DNA from 2 places in the Comamonas sp. CAH-2 genome. Region 2 is predicted to be linked to the other one. Evidence: riboswitches for the same ligand, from Rfam matches in the RefSeq annotation. Region 2 holds a riboswitch; the other holds the start of a gene.
What was found. Region 2 has a riboswitch for thiamine pyrophosphate ahead of thiC (phosphomethylpyrimidine synthase ThiC). Riboswitches for the same ligand answer to the same signal wherever they lie in the genome.

Region 1: linked by a shared signal. The riboswitch ahead of FYM52_RS05795 (cytosine permease) and the one ahead of thiC (phosphomethylpyrimidine synthase ThiC) in region 2 are both predicted to bind thiamine pyrophosphate.

Annotation. Positions count from the first base shown of each region.
Region 1 covers NZ_VSWF01000005.1:137,225-144,867, forward strand. The annotation lists gene thiD (bifunctional hydroxymethylpyrimidine kinase/phosphomethylpyrimidine kinase) at 1-341, shown strand, start outside; gene FYM52_RS05790 (SH3 domain-containing protein) at 435-824, opposite strand; gene FYM52_RS05795 (cytosine permease) at 1,128-2,429, opposite strand; TPP riboswitch at 2,506-2,604, opposite strand; gene FYM52_RS05800 (hypothetical protein) at 2,727-3,005, shown strand; gene FYM52_RS05805 (Crp/Fnr family transcriptional regulator) at 3,432-4,151, shown strand; gene FYM52_RS05810 (phosphotransferase) at 4,158-5,249, shown strand; gene FYM52_RS05815 (acyl-CoA dehydrogenase family protein) at 5,361-6,635, shown strand; gene FYM52_RS05820 (peptidylprolyl isomerase) at 6,730-7,515, opposite strand; gene FYM52_RS05825 (BolA family transcriptional regulator) at 7,590-7,643, opposite strand, start outside.
Region 2 covers NZ_VSWF01000036.1:12,863-20,505, forward strand. The annotation lists gene FYM52_RS15575 (tripartite tricarboxylate transporter permease) at 1-887, opposite strand, end outside; gene FYM52_RS15580 (tripartite tricarboxylate transporter TctB family protein) at 896-1,336, opposite strand; gene FYM52_RS15585 (hypothetical protein) at 1,504-1,653, opposite strand; gene thiC (phosphomethylpyrimidine synthase ThiC) at 1,699-3,633, opposite strand; TPP riboswitch at 3,942-4,060, opposite strand; gene FYM52_RS15595 (acyl-CoA synthetase) at 4,175-5,821, opposite strand; gene FYM52_RS15600 (cytochrome-c peroxidase) at 6,147-7,163, shown strand; gene FYM52_RS15605 (Fur family transcriptional regulator) at 7,276-7,643, shown strand, end outside.

The DNA of each region.
Region 1 (7,643 bases), on a different contig from region 2:
CCCAGGCCTTGCTGGACATGGGTGCGCAGCAGGTGCTGCTTAAAGGCGGGCACCTGCCGGGAGACTGGGTGGTGGACTTGCTGGCCGGTCGCGACGGCGCGCGCCAGGAGCTGGGTTCGCAGCGCATACCCACGCACAACGGCCATGGCACGGGCTGCACCCTGTCCTCGGCGATTGCCGCCTACCTGGCGCGCGGCCTGCCGCTGCCTGCGGCGGTGGAAAGCGCCCGCAGCTACATCCTGGGGGCCATCGCCGCCGGGGCCGAGGTGTACACCGGGCGGGGCCATGGCCCCCTGAACCACGGCTTTGCGCCCCAGGCCCAGCTGGTGTTCACGGGCTGAGGGTGGTGGCTTGGCAGGGCCGCGATTCTCCATAAAAAAACGGCGCTCAGGGCGCCGTTTTTTATAGAAGTTCTGTCTGCCAGGAGTGTGTGACTACCAACCCCATCCCAGCTTTTCCAGCATCCAGCCAGACTGGCCCTCGGCCGTTTGGACTTTGGCCCAGTCGTCGCGCTTTTCCAGGGTCTTGACGATGTCGTACTTGCTCAGCTTGGTCACCACGCTGTGGTTGGTGCCCGGGCCTGCGCGCAGGTTGACGGTGTCGGCCTTGATCAGGTAGTGGGGCACGCTGTCGGTCAGGGGCTGGTGCACCCAGCCCAGCGGGCCTTCAAAGTCCTTGACCTTGATCCAGTCGTCACGGCGCTCCATCACCTGCACGGGATAGCCTTTGATCAGTTCCCAGGCAATCTCGGACTTTGTCGTGGGCTTGGCGCGGATGTTGACGGTATTGCCCTTGATGCTCAAAAACTCTTGTGCTTGGGCCAAGGTAGGGGCGGCGGCAAGCACACCGGTCAACAGCAGGGCAGCAAGGCCGCTGCTGCGCAGGCGGCGGGAGAGGTGGGGGGCAAGTGGTGACAACACGCGGCAATAACTCCTGTGAATCAAGGGGGGTCAGGTGCGGGCCGTGTGCCCCGTACCTGTAAGAATTTGCATCATGCCCGCGCAGTTTCACTGAAATTTGCATTCCACTCACAAAAAAATGCGTGAAATGTGACCGCTGTCGTGTTTCTGGTCATGCTTGGCGATGAACCGTCTGGACAAACCGACCAAATTGCGGCTGGCCTGGGGTCACTGTGCCGGGGCCGCGCGCGGCAGCAGTCGCGCCAGCACAAAGCACACCAGCAGTGTTGGCAGCGCGCTGCCTGCGGCAGGGGCCAGCAGGGGCACGCCGTGGTAGAAGCCCACACCCGCCAGCCACAGCAGCACGGCCGGCCAGTGTGCGCCGCGCGCCTGCGCCAGCCATTGCGGCGCCTGGGCCAGGCGCTGGTCGGCCGCTTGCCAGGCCAGGCGGCCCAGGATCACGCCAAACAGGGGCACGAAGACCGAGCTGAGCATCAGCAGGAAGGGTTCGATGCTGTGCATGGGCAGCACCAGGGCCAGCAGCACGCAGGCCACGGTCAGCCCCAGGCCCCAGCGGCGCAGGCTCCAGCGGGGTGCCATGCTGTGGGCTGCCATGGCACCGGAGTAGGTGTCGCCATAGGCGTTGTCCACCTCGTCAATCAGGATCAGCGTCAGGGCGATCAGGCCCCCCTGGGCCAGCAGCAGGGCGGTGACCAGGTTCTCGCTGGGCAGGGTCAGCGTGATCAGCACGCCCAGGCCGTAGCACCACACGTTGGCCAGTCCAAAGCCCAGCCAGGTGCCGCGCAGGGCGCTGCGACCATCGCGGCCATGGCGTGCATAGTCCGCCACCAGCGGCAGCCAGGAGATGGGCATGGCCACCACCAGGTCCATGGCGGGCAACCAGCCCATGCCACCGGTGCCGGGGCGTTGCCAGATGCCTTCCCAGCCCTGTTCCAGGGCCAGGCCGACAAAATGCCAGGTCAGCCACAGCAGCGACAGCACCACCAGCGGCAGCGCAATGCGGGCAATCAGCTGGCGCACCAGCTTGAGCATGGAGCCACTGATCAGCAGCCCGATCACGGCACCCCACACCAGGGTCATGACCACCGGCCAGTGGCTGGCCGCCATGCCGCCGGCCTGGCGTGCAATGGCCACGCTGGCGTCGCGCATCACCACCAGCTCGAAGGTGCCCCAGCCGATCAGTTGCACCAGGTTCAGCAGGATGGGCAGCTTGGCGAACTGGCGGCCGTAGACGTGGGTCATCAGCGCGGCGCTGGACAGCCCGGTGTCGCAGGCAATCTTGGCCATCCAGCCCAGCAGGCCGGCGCCCAGCAGCGACCCGCAGACGATCGCCAGTACGGCCTGCTGGGTGGACAGGGCGGGCAGCAGGTAGGCGCCCACCTGCATCACCAGCAGGCCCACGCCCAGGCTGAACCACAGCGCAGCATGGTCGTGCAGGGCGAACACCCGTTCAGACGGTGTGGTGGGAGACAGCGCCTGGTTGGCGGGCGCGGAAGACGAGGAATGCATACATGCTCCGTAAGCCTACGAAGCAGGGGCCGTGACAGGCTCGCGGCCCACAAGGGCCAACAGCCTGCGGACGAGCAACCAGCATGAACAGCTTCCCTGCGCGAGGATGATCTCAATCAGGTTCAAAGGGACTCTCTCAGCCCGGCCTTGCGGCAGGGCACCCCCAGCGAGCGCCGCACCGTGCGATGCAGCGGGCGCGATTGTCCCATGAAACCGCGGTTTCCCTGGTCGCAGGCCCGCCCATCGGCCGTACCGCAGCGGGGCCAGGAGCGCCGGAACATGCCCTGAACTTCAGCCGTGCCCAATCTCTGCGACGCGCCGGTTGAGGCCTGGCGTGCGCACTGGAAGGCGCACGACAACGCCTACCCTTCGTGCATCGAGCTGACCGCCGCTGACCTGCAGGCCTTGAACGCCGAGCGCAAACTGATCAACGACACCATGAACTTCAAGCAGGCCGAGTGCTGGGAGGACGTGTTTCATGGCGCCAAGCTGCAGGTGGGGCCCACCAGCTGCCTGGTCCTGGCCAGCGGCGAGCGGGTGCCGGTGGCCTTGGCGGGCGCGGTGTCCACGTCTTGAAACTGCATCAAATCGGCGTTGAAGGCAGGTAAATCCTGCGCAGACAGCTATGGATGAATGAGCAAAGCGGCATGTCGGCTGGGGCGGACATGCAGCTTTTGCATGGTGGCGGCCCACCCGGTGGGCGCGGTGCTGGGCCACGGCCAGGCGGTGACCGAGACCGGGCTGGGTGGCGCCGGCAGGGTTCTGCTGGGCGGAATGCCCGAGTTGAAAAACCTGCGATGGACCGTGGTGTGGTGCACAGCCTGGGGCTGGAAAACGCGTGGAGCATCAAAGAGTTAAGGGTTTACCCTTTGTTTTGGGGGTGGGCGCGATCCAGACTGTCACTTTCTGGACAAGTTCATGCCCAGGGGGCGCTTTCAGACCCCAAGCGGCTGGTCTCTGACGCGACAATGGTCCGGTTTTCAGTCACAGAAACGACAGGATATGGACGACCCGATTCTTACTATCGAAGAACGTGAAGCGATCAATGCAGGTCGCTGGTTTTCATCCCTCTCACCTTCGCTGCGGCACGACATACTCCGATGCGCTTACGTCAAACGATTCAAGGACGGTGCTTTGATCTGCGCCCGCGGCGAAGTGCCGGAGGAATGGTTTGCGTGTGCCAAGGGGGCCGTGCGGGTGAGCTCGACGTCCATCACGGGCAAGCAGATTACGCTGACCTATGTGGAGCCGGGGCTGTGGTTTGGCGATACCTCGATCTTCGACGGGGATCGCCGCACGCACGACGCGTATGCCCACGGGGCGACCACGCTGCTGTGCGTGGCCAAGGCGGACTTCAAGCGCATCCTGGCAACGCACACCGAGTTCTACGAGGCCATGCTGTGGCTGGCGGCGCGCCGCATCCGGCAGCTGTACGGCCTGGTCGAGGACCTGAACACGCTGCCGCTGCGCGCGCGGCTGGCCAAGCAACTGCTGCACCTGGTGCGCAGCTATGGCATTCCCAGCCTGGCGCATGCCGAGGAAGTGCGCATCGGCCTGCAGCTGGCGCAGGAAGAGTTGGCCCAGTTGCTCGGGGCTTCACGCCAGCGCGTGAACCAGGAGCTCAAGGGCATGGAGCGCGAGGACATCATCCGGATCGAACCGGGGGGTCTGGTGGTGCGCGACCGCGATGCGCTGCTGCGCATTGTGGAAACTGACCTTTAAACAACCATGAGTAACTTTGACCATTTTGTAGGTACCAAGCCAGTTTCCGACACCCATGCGTTCGATGTGTCGGCTCTGGAGGCCTGGATGAGCGCCCAGGTGGCGGGCTTCGCAGGCCCGATCACGGTGGAGATGTTCAAGGGCGGACAATCCAATCCCACCTACAAACTGGTCACACCGGGGCGCAGCTACGTGATGCGCTCCAAGCCCGGCCCGGTCGCCAAGCTCCTGCCCTCGGCGCATGCGATCGAGCGTGAATTCAAGGTCATGCAAGGGCTGGCCGGGACCGACGTGCCCGTGCCGCACATGTATGCCCTGTGCGAGGACGAGTCCATCATCGGGCGCGCCTTCTACATCATGGAGTTCAAGGCCGGCCGCGTGCTGTGGGACCAGTCCCTGCCCGGCATGACGCCGCAGCAGCGCGGTGCGATCTATGACGAGATGAACCGTGTGATGGCCGCGCTGCACACAGTCGATGTGACACGCCAGGGCCTGGCCGACTACGGCAAACCGGGCAACTATTTCGAGCGCCAGATCGGCCGCTGGAGCAAGCAGTATGTGGCCTCGGTCACCCTGCCGATTGACGAGATGGACAAGCTGATGGCCTGGCTGCCGATGAACATGCCGGCCAGCGCCAAGGACGACAGCAAGGTCTCCATCGTCCATGGCGACTACCGCATGGACAACCTCATGTTCGCCGCCGATGCCCCGCAGGTGGTGGCCGTGCTGGACTGGGAGCTGTCCACGCTGGGCCACCCCCTGGCCGACTTCAGCTACCACTGCATGGCCTGGCACATCCCGGCCAGCCTGGGGCGCGGCATTGGCGGCCTGGACATTGCAGCCCTGGGCATTCCCAGCGAAGCCGAATACATGCGCCGCTACTGCGAGCGCACCGGGCTGGCCACGCCGCAGCAGCTGCAGGCTGACTGGAATTTCTACCTGGCCTACAACATGTTCCGCATTGCGGCCATCTTGCAAGGCATTGCCAAGCGGGTCGAGGCGGGGACCGCCTCCAGCGCACAGGCCAAGGCCGCGGGCGATACCGCGCGGCCCATGGCGCAGCTGGCCTGGTCCTACGCGCAAAAGCACGGCGCCTGAGCCCGGCGGCGCAGGGGCCGCACCCCAGTTTTCCCCTCGTGTGTGAGACGGCTGCAGCTGCCGGGGGGCAGTGCACGCCCATGTTTGCCTGTTAACGAAAAGGAGCACTCCATGGATTTCGACTACTCCCCCAAGACCAAGGAACTGCAGGCGCGGTTGCTGCGCTTCATGGACGAGCACATCTATCCCGCCGAAGCGGCCGTCCACCACGAGCTGGAGGCCAACACCCAGGCGGGCAAGCGCTGGACCCCGCTGAAGGTCATCGAAGACCTCAAGGACAAGGCCAAGGCCCAGGATCTGTGGAACCTGTTCCTGCCCCAGGACAGCGCCGAGATCGCCGGCGTGCGCGGTGCCGGTCTGACCAACCAGGAGTACGCGCCGCTGGCCGAAATCATGGGCCGAGTGGGCTGGGCATCGGAAGTCTTCAACTGCTCGGCGCCCGACACCGGCAACATGGAAACCATTGCCCGCTACGGCACCCAGGAGCACCGCGATCAGTGGCTGCTGCCCTTGCTGCGCGGTGAAATCCGCTCCGCCTTTGCGATGACCGAACCCGAGGTGGCCTCCAGCGATGCCACCAACATCTGCACCCGCATCGAGCGCCAGGGCGACGAGTACGTCATCAACGGCCACAAGTGGTGGATCTCCGGGGCGGGCGACCCGCGCTGCGCCATCTACATCACCATGGGCAAGACAGACCCCGATGCGCCCAAGCACTCGCAGCAGAGCATGGTGCTGGTGCCGGCCGATGCCCCCGGCGTGCGCGTGGTGCGTCCGTTGAGCGTGTTGGGCTACGACGATGCACCACACGGCCACATGGAAATGTATTTCGAGAACGTGCGCGTGCCGGTCAGCAACATCCTGCTTGGCGAAGGCCGTGGCTTCGAGATCGCCCAGGGTCGTCTGGGCCCCGGCCGCATCCACCACTGCATGCGCCTGATTGGTCAGGCCGAGCGTGCGCTGGAGTTGATGTGCCAGCGCGCCTCCAGCCGTGTGGCCTTCGGCAAGACGATTGCCCAGCAGACCGTGACCCAGGAGCGCATCGCCGAAGCGCGCTGTCGCATCGACATGGCGCGCCTGCTGACGCTCAAGGCCGCGTGGATGATGGACACCGTGGGCAACAAGGTGGCGCGCACCGAAATCGCCATGATCAAGGTGGTGGCGCCCAAGCTGGCCTGCGATGTGATCGACTGGGCGATACAGGTCCATGGCGGGGGGGGCATGAGCCAGGATTTCCCCCTGGCCCACGCCTACGCTTCGGCGCGCACGCTGCGCTTTGCCGACGGCCCGGACGAAGTGCACCGCAACGCGATTGCCAAGTGGGAGCTGGGCAAGTGGGGCACCTACGGCCGGGACGCGCAGGTACCGATCACGCGCGGCGCCTGAGCGGTGGCCTGCAACCAGGCAGGGTCAGCAGGCCCGGCGGCCATGAAAAAAGCGACCCGATGGGTCGCTTTTTACTGGCCTGTGGGCGCGGGGCTTATTGCACCTTGGCCTTGGCGCGCAGGGATTCCTGGAACTGCATCATCTTTTGCTGTTCCAGCTGCTCGGCGATCTGGGGCTTGATGTCGTCCAGCGAAGGCAGCTGGGCGTCGCGCAGGTCGTCCACGCGGATGATGTGCCAGCCAAACTGGCTCTTCACGGGCGCATCGGTCAGGCCACCCTTTTGCAGCTTGACCATGGCTTCGGTGAACTCGGGCACATAGTTCGCGGGGCTGGCCCAGCCCAGGTCGCCGCCTTGGGCTCCCGATCCGGGGTCCTTGGACTCCTTCTTGGCGATGTCTTCGAACTTCTTGCCGGCCTTGACTTCGGCAATGATGGCCTTGGCGCGGTCCTCGGATTCCACCAGGATGTGGCTGGCGCGGTATTCCTTGCCGGCGTTGGCCGCCACGAACTTGTCGTACTCGGCCTTGATCTCGGCGTCGGTCACGGGGTTCTTCTTCTGATAGTCCACGAACAGCTCGCGGATCAGGATGGTCTGGCGGGCCAGGTCCATCTGCTGCTTGTATTCGGGCGTGGCATCCAGGCCGCGCTTGGTGGCTTCCTGCAGGAAGATTTCACGGGCAATCACTTCTTCCTTGATCTGGGCCTCCATCTCTGCAGGCACCTGGCGTCCCGAGCGCTCGATCTGCTGCTTGAGCACCTTCACGCGCTCCAGAGGCACGGGCTTGCCATTGACGATGGCCAAGTTTTGCGCAGAAGCCGAAAGGGCGGCAGTGCCCAACACGGCGACAGCCACGAGGCTGGGCAAAAGCTGTTTTTTCATGCGGAAATCCAACAAAGAGGTAAGAGTAGGTGATTGCCGCCAACGACCGTTGGCGTTTCTAGCAATGGGGTTCGTCAAAGCACTTCGATGGCTAAAGCATGAAGGCCTTGGTCGATGAAATGCTGCAA
Region 2 (7,643 bases):
CCCTGGCCAAACTGGTTGGGATCCTTGGCCACACGCTTTTCAATCGCATACGACATGAACGCGGCAATCGACGGGCCCACGCCAGGCAACGCTCCCAAGGCCGAGCCCAGGGCCGAGCCACGCAGCATGGCGGGATAGCTGCGCCTCATCTCCTCGCGCGCGGGGATCATAGAGCGCAGTGTGACCTTCTCCACCTTCTGCGAGTCGTCCTGGCCGTGGATGTTGCGCACCACCTCGGCCACACCGAACAGGCCCATGGCCAGGGCCACCAGGTTGATGCCGTCCATCAGCTCCGGAATATCGAAGGTGAAGCGGGCGGCACCGGAATTCACGTCAGTGCCCACCATGCCCAGCAGCACACCCATGACCACCATCGCCAGCCCCTTGACCGGGGAGCCGGTGCCCATGGACGAGGCCGCCACCAGGCCCAGCACCATCATGGCAAACAGTTCAGCAGGGCCGAACTTCAGGCCCACCTCGGCAATCGCGGGCGAGAACAGCACCAGCAGCACCAGGCCGATCATGGCGCCGACCAGGGACGCGATCGTGGTGATGAACAGGGCAATGCCGGCCTTGCCGTTCTTGGCCATTGGGTAGCCATCCAGGCAGGTGACCGCCGACGCGGGCCCCCCAGGCAAATTCATCAGGATCGAGGCCGTCGATCCGCCGTACTGCGCCCCGTAGTACACGCCGGCCAGCATCACGATCGCCGCGGTGGGCGACATGTGGTAGGTCATGGGCAGCAGCAGCGAGATGGCCGCCAGGGCACCGATACCTGGCAGGACGCCCACGGCCGTGCCGAGAAACACCCCCAGGAAGCAATACCACAGGATGGTGGGATCGGAAGCCACCTGCAGCCCCATCAACAGATTATTAAATAGTTCCATGGTGATAATCAGAATTCAGGAAACATGGAAATCTTCATATTCAGACCGACGATGAAAATCAGGACGGTAATCACGGCGATGATGCCGGCAATCACCAGGCGCATGCCCATGTGCATGGGTTTGGGCAGGCTGGCCACCAATACGGCAATCATGGTGCTGAAAAATACGCCCAGGGTATTCAGCAAAAAGGCAAATACCACCAGTGCCCCCAACGAGGCCGCTAGGCTGTCCCAGTGCACGACGATGCGGTCGCCTTGGCGGAACCAGGCGGGCAACACGATCAACACCCCCAGGGCAAACAGCACCCAGCCCAGGATCACCGGCATATACCCGGGCCCCATGCGCGCGGCGGAACCCATGGCGTAGCCGCTTCCAGCGATGGCAAAAAATAATCCGACCGCGGCCACAAACAGGCCGGCCAGAATATCCCGTAAATCTCTAGCTAACATCACACCTCCATTGCATCGAGGAGGCGTATCTTCATGGCAGAAATGGCGATTTTTTTACGTAATACCACCTAGCGCACACTGCATTAACCACGCTTCATTTTCAAAATTAAAAAATAATCATCCAGCGCCAGTTTGCGCATCGATTTCCAATGATTTATTAAACTTATTTAATCTTTCGCCGCCATGCCTGCAGCGGATGAGCAAAAAATAATAATCAAAGCCCCCAGGCCGTGTGCCTGAATACCGCCCACCACCTCACGGCCACGCCCCTGCGCCAGCGTGGGCATTCCGCGGCCCAGGGGCGCTTTGTTTTTCATAGCTATCAGCGCTTACCAGACAAGCGCTGAAAGCCTATTGGGCACTCAACGCGCCGTGGTGTCGCTGGCGATGGGAATGTAGAACTCCCCGCCCGTGCGGTTGAACTCCTCGGCCTTGGCCTGCATGCCGGCGGCAATCCCCTGCTCTTCGGCCACGCCCTGCTGCTTGGCAAAGTCGCGCACCTCCTGGGTGATCTTCATGGAGCAGAACTTGGGCCCGCACATGCTGCAGAAGTGGGCGACCTTGGCGCTGTCCTTAGGCAGGGTTTCGTCATGGAAGGCGCGCGCCGTGTCGGGGTCCAGGCCCAGGTTGAACTGGTCTTCCCAGCGGAAGTCGAAACGCGCTTGCGACAGGGCATCGTCGCGCGAACGCGCACCCGGATGGCCCTTGGCCACATCGGCAGCGTGGGCCGCAATCTTGTACGCGATGATGCCTTGCTTCACGTCGTCGCGGTCGGGCAGGCCCAGGTGCTCCTTGGGCGTGACGTAGCACAGCATGGCCGTGCCGAACCAGCCGATCATGGCCGCGCCGATGGCCGACGCGATGTGGTCGTAGCCGGGGGCGATGTCGATGGTCAGCGGCCCCAGGGTGTAGAACGGCGCCTCGTGGCAGTGCTTGAGCTGCTCGGTCATGTTGGCCTGGATCATGTGCATGGGCACGTGGCCGGGGCCTTCGATCATGGTCTGCACGTCGTGCTTCCAGGCCACTTGCGTCAGCTCGCCCAGGGTCTTGAGTTCGGCGAACTGGGCTTCGTCGTTGGCGTCCGAGGCGCAGCCTGGGCGCAGGCCGTCACCCAGGCTGAAGGACACGTCGTACTGCTTCATGATGTCGCAAATGTCTTCGAAGTGCTCGTACAGGAAGCTTTCGCGGTGGTGGGCCATGCACCACTTGGCCATGATGGAGCCGCCACGCGAGACGATGCCGGTGCGGCGCTGGGCCGTCAGGTGGATGTAGGCCAGGCGCACGCCGGCGTGGATGGTGAAGTAGTCCACGCCCTGCTCGGCCTGCTCGACCAGGGTGTCGCGGAAGATTTCCCAGGTCAGGTCTTCGGCAATGCCACCGACCTTCTCCAACGCCTGGTAGATGGGCACGGTGCCAATCGGCACGGGCGAGTTGCGCACGATCCAGTCGCGCGTGGTGTGGATGTTCTTGCCGGTGGACAGGTCCATCACGTTGTCGGCCCCCCAGCGGATGGCCCAGACCAGCTTTTCGACCTCTTCCTCGATGCTCGAGGTCACGGCCGAATTGCCGATGTTGGCGTTGATCTTGACCTTGAAGTTGCGCCCGATGGCCATGGGCTCGATCTCGGGGTGGTTGATGTTGGCTGGGATGATGGCGCGGCCGCGCGCCACTTCGTCGCGCACGAATTCGGGCGTTATGATCTTGGGGATGGCGGCGCCCAAGCTGTTGCCGGCCAGGCGCAGTTCGCGGGCCGCGTCCTGCTGGTACTGCGCCATCCATTCACGGCGGCCGTTCTCGCGCAGGGCCACGTATTCCATCTCGGGCGTGATGATGCCGCGCTTGGCGTAGTGCATCTGGGTCACGTTCTGGCCGGATTTGGCGCGGCGCGGCTGGCGCTGCAGCGCGGCGGCCTCGGCGCGCAGCAGCGCCACGCGCGCGTCTTCCTCGCCACGCTTGCCGCCGTCGTCCAGCGCCACGCGCTGGCGGCCGACATAGAACTCGCTGTCACCGCGCGCTTCGATCCAGGCACCGCGCACACTGGCCAGGCCCTGGCGCACGTCGATGGAGGCGGTGGGGTCGGTGTAGGGGCCCGAGGTGTCATAGACGCTGACCTGCTCACCATTGGTCAGCGCGATGTCGCGCACCGGCACGCGCAGATCGGGGTGGATGGCCCCGCTCAGGTAGCTTTTGGTGGATGCCGGAAATGGCTGGCGCGACTGGGCCAGCAGATCGGCGAAACGGGCGGCATCGGGGGCATTGCCGGCGGCGGGCGTAAAGATGGCATCGGGGGCGTTCATCGCAGTCTCCAAAAAGCGTGTGAAGTTCATCAAACGCTCCGTGGAGTGCTGGGCCGCTCTGATGGCGTGGGAGATGGCTGGCGCCATCCACCTTCGCCTGCACCTGGCTCCAGCCCTGGCATTGCTCCCACAATGCCTGACCGACGCCACCGGAATCGACCGATTCCGACCAAGGCTGACACGCCCGGTGTTCCATCCCCAAAAGACAAAACCCCAGTGCGCGAGGCGCCTGGGGTTTGCTGTGCCTAGGGATGGTGGGCACCTGCCTGGCCTTGCAAAAGCCCATGTGCCTGTCCATTCCTGGCCCTGCTTCAGGGTCCCGCTCTTCTTCCGCCGGTATGAACCGGATCAAGTTCGTCGGGTTCGCTGGCCACTGTTTTCACAGCGGTTCGCATCTCAGCGCTTTCGCACACCCCGGAGCAGCCGTGAGTATAGGCGCATCTGCGTCGCCCCAGGACACCGGGCAAACGCCTAGGCTTTCAGCATCAAAACCGACTCCAGCGCTTGCTAGGCGTGCGCTGGCAACTATCAATGCTGAAAATCAGACCACGATGGCACTGGCCGAGCCGACCTGCTTGCGCAGCTCGAACTTCTGGATCTTGCCGGTGCTGGTCTTGGGCAGTTCGCCAAACACCACGGCGCGCGGCACCTTGTAGCCGGCCAGGTGCTGCTTGCAGTGGGCCACGATGTCGGCCTCGCTGACCTGGGCGCCCGGCTTGATTTCCAGGAAGGCGCACGGTGTCTCACCCCACTTGGGGTCGGGCTTGGCCACCACCGCCGCCGCCAGCACGGCAGGGTGGCGGTAGAGCACGTCTTCGACCTCGATCGAGGAGATGTTCTCGCCGCCGGAGATGATGATGTCCTTGCTGCGGTCCTTGATCTGGATGTAGCCGTCGGGGTACTGCACGGCCAGATCGCCGCTGTGGAACCAGCCACCGCGGAAGGCATCGTCCGTGGCGCTGGGGTTCTTGAGGTAGCCCTTCATGGCGATGTTGCCGCGGAACATGATCTCGCCCATGGTCTCGCCATCCAGGGGCACGGGCTGCAGGGTCTCGGGGTCCATGACCCGCACTTCGCGCTGCAGGTGGTAGCGCACGCCCTGGCGGGCATTGAGGCGGGCACGCTCGCCAATATCGAGCTGGTCCCAGCGCGCATGCTTGGCGCAGACGGTGGCGGGACCGTAGGTTTCGGTCAGGCCATAGACGTGGGTCAGGTCGAACCCCATGGCCTCCATGCCTTCGATCATCGAGGCCGGGGGCGCGGCACCGGCCACCATGGCCTTCACCCCGACAGGGATGCCCGCTTTCAGCTCGGCCGGCGCATTCACCAGCAGGGATTGCACGATGGGCGCGCCGCAGTAGTGGGTGACGCCGTGCTCGCGCATGGCGTCAAAGATGGCCTTGGCCTCGACCCGGCGCAGGCAGACATTGACCCCGGCGCGGGCCGCCACGGTCCAGGGGAAGCACCAGCCATTGCAGTGGAACATGGGCAAGGTCCACAGGTACACGCTGTGCTTGGGCATGTCCCACTCCAGCACGTTGCTGATGGCGTTGATGGCCGCACCGCGGTGGTGGTAGACCACACCCTTGGGGTTGCCGGTGGTACCGCTGGTGTAGTTGAGGGCAATCGCATCCCACTCGTCCTCGGGCAGCTCCCAGGCATAAGCGGCATCGCCCTGGGCCACGAAGTCCTCGTAGCGGATGCTGCCGACCTGCACGGCGGCCTCGCCGTACAGGGCATCGTCCACCTGGATCACCAGGATGGGTTGGGTGCGTTCGCGCAGTTGCAGGGCCTTGGCGATCACCGGCGCGAACTCGGGGTCCACGATCAAGGCTTTGGCTTCGCCGTGGTCCAGCATGAAGGCCAGGGCCTCGGCATCCAGGCGCGTGTTCAAGGTGTTCAGCACCGCCCCGGCCATGGGCACGCCGAAGTGGGCTTCCACCATGGGTGGCGTATTCGGCAGGATCACGGCCACGGTGTCGTTCTTGCCAATTCCGGCCTGGCGCAGGCTGCTGGCCAGCTGCCGGCAACGCGCATAGGTCTGCGCCCAGGTCTGGCGCAAGTCGCCGTGGATGATGGCCAGGCGCTCGGGATAGACGCTGGCGGTGCGCTCCAGAAAGCTCAGCGGGGTCAGCGCTGCAAAGTTGGCGGCATTGCGATCCAGGTGTTGGTCGAAGGTGCTGGTCATGGCTGTTGTCTCCCTGTGGGTTGTGATTTTTGACGTGGCCGTATGTTGGCATACCGCCGGCCGCACGCATGCTAAGCGTGGACCCCCAGGGTCCGCAAGTCACTTGACAAACCGGCAACGGCCCTAGGTTTGATGCGGCGCAATGTCACAAATTTCAGTATCCAGTGAAATGGGATTGCCATCTGGACTGGGTCTAAGCCAAGTCATCCATGGGAACACCCTGTGTTCATCCTGAGGTCACACCGCCAGACGGAGCAGATGGCCACGGTCCGCTCGATCCGAGTTGTCCGTGCCTTTGAAAACGACAAGTGCTTTGGAGCCACACATGAAACTCAAACTGCGCCCCCTCGTTGCTGCTGCCATGACCGTTGCAGCCCTGGCATCCGCCGCCACCTGGGCGATGTCTCCCAACAACGAGCCAATCTCTCCCCTGGTCGCCCACAAGGTGACCAACCCCGCGATGGTGGAACTGGGCAAGAAGCTGTGGTTCGATCCACGCCTGTCCAAGTCCGGCTTCATTTCGTGCAACTCCTGCCACAACCTGTCCATGGGCGGCAGCGACAACCTGAAGACCTCGATCGGCCACAACTGGGCCGAAGGCCCCATCAACTCCCCCACAGTGCTGAACTCCAGCCTGAACGTGGCCCAGTTCTGGGATGGCCGTGCCGCCAACCTGAAGGAACAAGCCGGCGGCCCGATTGCCAACCCCATGGAAATGGCATTCACCCACGAGCTGGCGGTGGACATGCTGAACTCCATCCCCGGCTACCTGGGCGAGTTCAAGCAGGTGTTCAAGAAGGACAAGATCGATATCGACCAGGTGACCGATGCAATCGCCGCCTTCGAAGAAACCCTGGTGACCCCCAACTCGCGCTTTGACAAGTGGCTCAAGGGCGACCAGAAGGCACTGAGCAAGGACGAACTGGAAGGCTACAAGTTGTTCCGCGACAGCGGCTGCGTGGCCTGCCACAACGGCACGGCCGTGGGCGGCAACTCCTTCCAGCGCATGGGCGTGGTCGAAGCCTACAAGACCAACAACCCCGCCGAAGGCCGCGTGGCGGTCACCGGCACCGATGCCGACCGCTTCAACTTCAAGGTCCCCACCTTGCGCAACGTCGAGCTGACCTACCCCTACTTCCACGACGGTGCGGCGGACACGCTGAGCGAAGCCGTGGACACCATGGGCCGCATTCAGCTGGGCAAGAAGTTCACGCCCCAGGAGAACGCCAAGATCGTGGCCTTCCTGAAGACCCTGACCGGTGATCAGCCCCAGCTGACCATGCCCATCCTGCCGCCGTCCAGCGACAAGACCCCACGCCCCCAGCCCTTCGCTAAAAAGTAAGCACGCCTGGTCCTCGGGACTTTGCGCTGACTTTTGAGCGCGCATTCATCCGCCAAGGCGCTGCAGCGCCTTGTGCGGATGCCGCTTTTTCAGGTTCTCACCCCCCACCGACATGACAACGCAGCCTCTTTCCACCTCCCACGCCACCACCCCGCACGCCCTGGAAGCCCGGCTGCGCAGCGCGGACATCCAGCCAACACGCCAGCGCATGGCAATTGCCCAGGTGCTGCTGCATGCCCCCGTGCACCTGGCGGCCGACGACATCCTGGCCGCAGCACGCAAGCTGCTGCCCAGCCTGTCCCGGGCCACGGTCTACAACACCTTGCCGCTGTTTGTCGAAAAAGGCCTGCTGCGTGCCTTGCGCCTGGATCCCGAGCGCACGGTCTACGACTCCCGCACCGACACGCACTCGCACATCTACCACGAAGACACGGGGACCCTGGAAGACCTGCCGGCCGAAATGCTGCAGTGGCCCAGCAT